One region of the Cupriavidus malaysiensis genome, then DNA from elsewhere that is predicted to be linked to it. Evidence: predicted binding sites of a transcription regulator. Region 1 holds the regulator's gene; the other holds the start of a gene.
What was found. The regulator FNR, encoded in region 1, switches genes on or off when oxygen is low (the NO sensors DNR and NnrR bind a similar motif). The targets are predictions, from matches to a motif close to TTGATNNNNATCAA.
Positions count from the first base shown of each region.

Region 2: a site for FNR is predicted at 2,088-2,101, ahead of BKK80_RS06630 (DUF3149 domain-containing protein). Genes of this name have one in related genera too.

Region 1 covers NZ_CP017754.1:3,209,395-3,213,470, forward strand. The annotation lists gene scpB (SMC-Scp complex subunit ScpB) at 1-425, opposite strand, end outside; gene BKK80_RS14495 (sulfite exporter TauE/SafE family protein) at 1,038-1,796, opposite strand; gene fnr (fumarate/nitrate reduction transcriptional regulator Fnr) at 1,877-2,602, shown strand; gene BKK80_RS14505 (hypothetical protein) at 2,678-2,923, opposite strand; gene BKK80_RS14510 (hypothetical protein) at 2,920-3,138, opposite strand; gene ccoG (cytochrome c oxidase accessory protein CcoG) at 3,261-4,076, opposite strand, start outside.
Region 2 covers NZ_CP017754.1:1,534,368-1,538,443, forward strand. The annotation lists gene BKK80_RS06625 (helicase HerA-like C-terminal domain-containing protein) at 198-1,724, shown strand; gene BKK80_RS06630 (DUF3149 domain-containing protein) at 1,817-1,969, opposite strand; gene upp (uracil phosphoribosyltransferase) at 2,135-2,785, opposite strand; gene BKK80_RS06640 (MFS transporter) at 2,938-4,076, opposite strand, start outside.

The sequences.
Region 1 (4,076 bases):
CGCCCTGGCACATCGCGATGGCCGATCACTTCGATCCATTCGCGGTCCTCGAGCCGCTTGATCACCTCCGTGCTGACGGTCACCCCGCGGATCTCTTCGATGTCGCCGCGGGTTACCGGCTGCCGGTACGCGATGATCGCCAGCGTCTCCATCACCGCGCGCGAGTATTTCGGCGGCTTCTCCGGATTCAGGCGATCGAGGTATTCGCGCATGCCGGGCCGGCTCTGGAAACGCCAGCCACTGGCCAGCGCCACCAGTTCCACGCCCCGATCACGCCAATCCAGACGTAACTCGTCCAGCAGCACGCGGATGGTGTCGGCAGCCACCTCATCGGCGAACAACCGTCGCAGTTCCGCCACGCGCAAGGGCTCCTGCGCGCAGATCAACGCAGTCTCGAGGACGATTTTCGCCTCTTGGGTATTCATATACGGATGTGTGCAGCCTGTCTTTGCACCTGCCCCCGGCGGACCGCCGGAGGATTCGGGGATTTCGGATCCAGCGAGGCCGAAGCGCCATCGCCATCTCATTGCGCGGCCGGCCGGCATGCCGTCCGCATGAAAGCCGCGCGCCCATCTTATTCTGCTTCGGGTTGCCGGGTCAGTCCGGCGGAGAATTGCCCTGCTGCCGGCCTCAGCGCCGGCCGAAAGGCCTCTTGCGTTGCACCGCCCTTCTGGAGCGGCGGATCGGCGCGAACGGGTCCAACCCCTTCCGCCGCAAGAACGATGCAGTCATCCGCACGGTGTTGCGCACCTCCCGTCGCGCAACGCCCAGCCGGTCTTTTGAACCGGAGATCTTGTCAACCGGCATGGCTTGCTGCGAGGTGGCTACGTCCGTCAGCAACATTCTGCCCGGACTGGCCTCAGGACGGCCGTTCGAGTTGCCCGGCCATGCGCGCGGCAGCGCCAGCGCGATAGATACTGCAATGCTGCCGATTGTAGGGCATTCCGGCCCGGCGCTGCAACCGCCCATCACCAGCGCGGCGCCTTCGGCACACCCGACAAAGTGCCTCACGCATCACCAAAACAGAAGAGCCCCCTTCAGAACACCACACAGAAGCCGTGTGCGGCGAGCGTGTGCGGCAACATCGCCGCCCGCACAAGCCCGGCCGCACCAAACCCCATCACTGCCACGCCGGCACCGACGCGCACCCAGGGCCGGCGCGACCAGCCGCGCAACGCGCCGGACAGGCCGGACAGCATCAGCAGGTTGGGCAAGGTCCCGAGACCGAATACCCCCATCAGCAAGGCCCCCGACAACGCGTTGCCGGCAAGCAACGATAGGGTGAGCGCACCGTAAACCATGCCGCACGGCACCAGCCCCCACGCCAGACCGATGCCGAAACGCCTGAGCAAGCGCGGGCGGACCTGAATCGGGGCGGACGGGGCACCGGCGCGCCGCCCGCGGAGGCGGCCTGCCAGGGCTCCGGCCCCACGCGCCACCAAGCGCTCCAGCGCGGCGAACTGCGGCGCGCGCCCGGCCAGCAGCCACAGGCCGGTGCCCAGCAGGACCATGCTGCCAGCGGCAAACAGGCCGCGCTGCAGCGGCAGGTATTGGGCTCGCCAGGCACCGGCGCCGACCGCGCCCAGCGCGGCACCGAGCAGCATGTAAGTCACCACCCGCCCCGCATGCATGGATAACTGTTCACGCAACCAGTCCCGCGGCCTGCGCTGCACGACGACCGGCGCTTCCGCCTGCGGCCTCTCGACCGCCAGTGCAATGCCGCCGCACATGGCTGCGCAGTGCACGCCACCCAGCAAGGCCAGCAGAAAAACACTGAAAAAGACCGCCGCAGTCAACTTTCGCTCCCCTTCGGATGCCTTCACACAGTAAAATGCAGAAATTGCGCCCTCGCAGCTCAACGACAATAGGCCCCGGCTTGCTCAATTCCATCCCCGTCACCGCGATGTCGCCCCGTTGCTCGTCCTGCTCGCTCGGACACCTGTGCGTGCCGGTCGGCATGAACCGCAACGACATCGAAAAGATCGACTCGCTGGTGAAGGAACGCGTGCGAGTCCACAAGGGCGAGACGCTCTACCGGCTCGGCGAACCCCTGAGCGCAGTCTACGCGGTGCGCTTCGGCACCCTGAAGACACACGTGACGATGGAAGACGGGCGCTCGCAGATCACCGGCTTCCACCTGCCGGGCGAAGTCGTCGGACTCGACGGCCTCGGCGAGATGCAGCACGCGTCGGATGCTACCGCACTGGAAGACACCGAGGTCTGCGTGATGCGCTTCAACGACCTGCAGACCCTGTCGACCACCGTGCCGTCGCTGCAACAGCAGTTCCTGCGCATGATGAGCAAGGAGATCACGCAGGACCAGGTCATGCTGCTGACGCTCGGCTCCATGCGCGCCGAGGAGCGCCTGGCCGCCTTCCTGGTCAACCTGTCCGAGCGCCTGTCGGAGCGCGGCTACTCGTCGACCGAGTTCGTGCTGCGCATGAGCCGGGAGGAAATCGGCAGTTATCTCGGCCTCAAGCTGGAAACCGTCAGCCGCCTGTTCTCGCGCTTCGCCGAGGCCGGGCTGATCCAGATCCGCCAGCGCCACGTCAAGCTGGTCGACGTACCCGGCATCAAGCAGATCTACGGCAAGAGCTGCTGACCAAGCCGAGGGCGCAGGCATCCGGCGCCTTCGACAGGCCCCGTTCTGCCCAGCCCTTCGGCCTGCGCGCATCCCCTACTCCAGTTCGTCGGTATCGCCGAGGCGCACCGGCATCGTATAAAAGGTCAGGGCGCTCGACAGCGAGCACAGCAGCCAGGCCAGCAGGAAGCCGATGGTGTAGACCGCCTCGCGCGAGGCCTCGACCGGCCGCCCGAACAGCCTGAGATCGCTTGGATCCACCAGCGAGAACACCGCGGCGGTTGCCACACCGGCGACCAGGAAGGCCGGCCACAGGACCCACATCAGCCAGCGCAGTCTCATGGCCGCTCCGTGGCTGTCGCGCCGGACACTGCCCGCGCCGCGCCCTGCCGCTCGACCACCAGCCCGTGCCGGCTGACGCCCTCCTCGATCGGCTTGTCGGGATGCGTCATCGCCAGCCAGATGGTCACGCCGCAGGCGGCCATCGCCGCCAGCGGCCCGCTCATCAGCAGCCAGGGCCAGGGTTCCTTCCACCACGGCCGCACGGCCTGCTGCATCGTGCCGGCGTCCGTCAATGATTGTCGGGCGGGTCCTTGCATGGCTTCGCTCCTTGCTGTTACGCACGGCGGCATCGTGGCCGCCCCGCTTGTCTGCCCTGCGGCAATCCCCTCCGCACGCCCTACAGGTCGCGCGGCACGATGAAACTGGTCGATTGGTTCACCTCGACGACATGCCCCTCCTCCTGGCCGCCCTGCACCGTCACGCGGATCTTGTGCGTGCCCTGCCGCGCCTGCTCGAGCGGCACGCGCACGCGGATGGCCAGCAGGCGGTTCGAGGTCGGTGCGAGTTCGCCGGTCGCCCCGTCGGACTCCACGCGCAGCTTGCCGAGTTCCGCACTGTCGGCGCGGATGGTGAACTGCATCGGCGCCTCGCTAGTATTGATCAGCTGCAGGCGGTAGACGTTCTCCACCCAGCGCCCCTCGACTTCGCGCCCGAGGCTGCCGCGATCGCGGATGATATCCACCTTCAGCGGCGTGCGCAGTGACAGCGAGATGGCGAAGCCCGCCAGCAGTGCCAGCCAGATCGCCGAATAGATCATCACGCGCGGACGCAGCAGGCGCTTGCGCGTCGCCTGGGCCGACCAGCCCTTGCGCATCGCGTTCTCCGACGTGTAGCGGATCAGCCCGCGCGGGTAGTCCATCTTGTCCATCACCTGGTTGCAGGCATCGATGCAGGCGCCGCAGCCGATGCACTCGTACTGCAAGCCGTCGCGGATGTCGATGCCGGTCGGGCAGACCTGCACGCAGATGCTGCAATTGACGCAGTCGCCAAGCCCAGCGGCGCGGTGGTCGGCCTTGCGCGAGCGGCTGCCGCGCGGGTCGCCGCGGCCGCTGTCGTAGGTAACGACAAAGGTGTCGCGGTCCACCATCACGCTCTGGAAGCGCGCGTAGGGACACATGTACTTGCACACCTGCTCACGCATGAAGCCCGCGTT
Region 2 (4,076 bases), 1.7 Mb from region 1:
CGCGCAGGTTCCCGCCGCCGCCGGATGTGCCTGGCGCGCCCGCCATGCCGATGCGATCGGCCATGGCGGGCGCGCCATGTGCTTGTTATGCCTTGCTGCTGGCTATAATCAACCTTGCATTTTATCACGCGCCCCCGCCGGCGCCGGGGCTGCGCGCCCGCCGGCGCCCGGCGCCACCGCCGACACGAGACCCCGCCATGGCCGAACCCATCGTCATCGCCAAGAACGCCCAGCATGAACTCGCCCTGCTGCCCGGGATGGGCAACCGCCACGGCTTGATCACGGGTGCCACCGGCACTGGCAAGACCGTGACCCTGCAGGCGCTGGCGCAGGGCTTCTCGCGGCTCGGGGTGCCGGTCTTCCTGGCCGACGTCAAGGGCGACCTGGCCGGCATCTCCCAGGCGGGCCAGCCGACCGACAAGCTCAAGGCACGCCTGCAGGAGCTGCAACTGCCCGAGCCGGCCTGGGGCGCCTGTCCCGCCACGTTGTGGGACGTGTTCGGTGAAAAGGGCCACCCGGTGCGGGCCACGGTGAGCCATATGGGGCCGCTGCTGCTGTCGCGCATGCTGGAGCTGAACGACACCCAGCAGGGCGTGCTGAACCTGGTGTTCCGCATCGCCGATGCCAGCGGCCTGCTGCTGCTCGACGCCAAGGACCTGCGCGCGATGCTGCAGTACGTGGGAGACAATGCCGGGCAGTTCACCACCGAGTACGGCAATATCTCGGCGGCCTCCATCGGCGCCATCCAGCGCAGCCTGATGGCGCTCGAATCGCAGGGCGCCGATGTCTTCTTCGGCGAGCCGATGCTGAACCTGGAGGATCTCATCCAGACCGACAAGGGCCAGGGCGTGGTCAACATCCTCGCGGCCGACCGCCTGCTGAACTCGCCCAAGCTGTATGCCACCTTCCTGCTGTGGATGCTGTCCGAGTTGTTCGAGAAGCTGCCCGAGTCAGGTGACCTCGACAAGCCCAAGCTGGTGTTCTTCTTCGACGAGGCGCACCTGCTCTTCAACGATGCCCCCAAGGCCCTGCTGGACAAGATCGAGCAGGTGGTGCGGCTGATCCGCTCCAAGGGCGTGGGTGTGTATTTCGTCACGCAGAACCCGGCCGACATTCCCGACGCCGTGCTCGGCCAGCTCGGCAACCGCGTCCAGCATGCCTTGCGGGCCTTTACCCCGCGCGACCAGAAGGCCGTCAAGGTGGCCGCCACCACCATGCGGGCCAACCCCGCGCTGGACCTGGAACAGGCCATCGGCGAACTGGGCGTGGGCGAGGCGCTGGTGTCGCTGCTCGACGCCAGGGGCACGCCCGGGGTGACCGAGCGCGCCTGGGTGCTGGCGCCGGGCAGCCGCATCGGCCCGATCAGCGATGCGGAACGCAAGCAGTTGATGGCGACGTCGCTGGTGGCCGGCGTCTACGACCAGGCCATCGACCGCGAATCGGCCTATGAAAAGCTCAAGGGCCGCGCGGCCCCGGCGACCGGCGGGGCCGCGGCTCCCGCAGGCGAGGCAACTGGGGGCGACGGTGGCGGAACCGGCGGCTGGCTCGGCCAGGCCGGCGAAATCCTCGGCACGCTGACGCGCGGCACCGGCAAGAGCGGGCGCGGGGATTCCATCCTGGAGTCGATGGCCAAGTCGGCGGCGCGTACCGTGGGCTCGCAGGTCGGGCGCGAGCTGATCCGCGGCGTGCTCGGCAGCCTGCTCGGCTCGGGCAAGAAGAAGTAGGCGCAGCGGGCAAGGCCGGCGGCCCTGCCGGAGCGGCAGCGCGCCGCTCCATTGCTGCTGCGTTGTCGCCCCAGGTCTGCTCCGGTTGCCGTTCAGTTCCCGCCTGCGGCGGCGCGCGCCGCGTCCTCGCGCATCTTCCTGCGGAACAGCCGGGCGAAGAAGGTGCCCATGCCGATGATGAAGGCGATGACGCCCAGGCTCATCAGGCCGACATCGGTGGTGAACAGGATCTTGATGGCTGCCATGTCTCGTCTCCTTGCTCCTTGCGCGGCATACCGCGCACTGCGGTCAGGGGGCGACTGCGGCGCCGCAGGCTTGTACGGCGCTCAAGGGACGAGTGTAAGGATTCGCGGGCTGCGGACCTTGAGGTCCGTCAAGCCCGCCGCGAATGGCGCCTGCGGCGCTCAGTCTCAGTTCTTGGTGCCGAACAGGCGGTCGCCGGCGTCGCCGAGCCCCGGCACGATGTAGGCATCCTCGTTCAGGTGGCTGTCCAGCGAAGCCACGAACAGCTTCACGCCCGGATGGGCCTTCTGGAACACTTCCACGCCCTCGGGCGCGGCCACCAGCGCCACGAAGGTGATGGCCTCGTCCTTGACGCCGCGCCGCTTGAGCACGTCGACGGCATGCGCGGCGGAATAGCCGGTGGCCACCATCGGGTCGCACAGGATGAAGCTGCGGTCTTCCAGGTCGGGCAGCCGTACCAGGTATTCCACCGGACGGTGCTGCTCGTCGCGGTAGACGCCGATATGGCCGATGCGTGCCGAGGGAATCAGTTCGACCAGGCCGTCGCTCATGCCGACACCGGCGCGCAGCACGGGCACGATGGTCAGCTTCTTGCCGGCGATCACGGGGGCGTCCAGGGTGACCAGCGGGGTGTCGATGCGGCGCGTGGTCAGCGGCAGTTCGCGGGTGATCTCGTAGCCCATCAGCAGCGTGATCTCGCGCAGCAGTTCGCGGAAGGTGCGCGTGGAAGTCTCCTTGTCGCGCATGTGCGAGAGCTTGTGCTGGATCAGCGGGTGATCGAGGATGAACAGGTTGGGAAAGCGCGGATCTTGTTTCATGGCGACGGCGAGGGCTCGGCGGGAGAGGGGAGGCGGGCGGCCGGGTCGGGGCGACCGGGCCGCCGCGCCGGTGTAGGCGGATTGTAATGGAAGCCGGCCGCCGCGCGGTCGGCCGGCCCGCCTTCCTCCGGGACCGCCCCCGGGATCCTGTCTCAGTCCAGCGCGCGGTTCTTCGACTCGATGTCCACCAGGAAGATGGCCAGGGCCGCCACGGCCAGGAAGGATGACAGCAGCGCCAGCGCGAGCGTGAACTGGCTGGCCATGATGGGGGCGACGATGGAGGGGGCGAAGAGGCCGCCGAAGCGCGCCATCGCGCCAGCGGTGCCCATGCCGCTGGCGCGCAGGTCGGTCGGGTAGACCTCGGGCGTGAAGGCATAGAGTGCGCCCCAGGTGCCGAGCAGCGCGAAGCTCATCAGCAAGGTCGAGCCGACCACGATGGCGGGGGACTGGCCCAGGCTGTAGAGCATGCAGCCCGCTGCGCTGAGCAGCAGGAAGCCGATCAGGGTCGGCTTGCGGCCCCAGCGCTCGACGCCGTGGGCGGCCAGCGCGAAGCCGGGCAGTTGTACCAGCGCCAGCAGGATCAGGAAGACCTGGCCACGCATGAAGCCGAAGCCCTGGCCTGCCAGCTTCACCGGAAGGTAGACGAAGACGCCGTAGTAGGCGACAGAGATGAGCATCCAGGCGGCCAGCAGGCAGAGGGTGCGGCGCCGGCATCCCGCGGCGAACAGCGCCAGGACCGATTTGCGCTCGGCCTGCTGCGGTTCCAGCGGCGGGATCTCGGCGCTGACGCGATTGGCGGCTGCCACGCGCCGCAACACCGCGCGCGCTTCGTCGGAACGGCCCGAGCGGTTCAGGTAGAGCGGCGATTCTGGCACGAAGAGGCGGCACACCACGCCGACCAGGGCCGGGATGCCGGTGACGAAGAAGATCAGCCGCCAGGCGCTGTCGCCATGCGTGGTGGCGATCAGGGCCAGCACGGCGAGCAGGATGGTGCCGACCGCCCAGAACGACTCCAGCAGGACCAGCCAGCGGCCGCGGCGGTCGGCGGGGAGAAACTCGGCCATCATGGTGTAGTCGACCGGCAGGGTGCCGCCGACGCCGATGCCCGTCAGCAGGCGCAGCAGCAGCAGCCACTGGAAGTCCGGCGCGAAGGCGGAGGCGACGCCGCAGGCCGCGTCGATCACCACGGCCATCATCAGCACCGGGCGGCGCCCGATGCGGTCGGCCAGGCGGCCGAACACGAAGGCGCCGACCAGCATGCCGACGAAGAACATCGTCCCGGTCTGCAAGG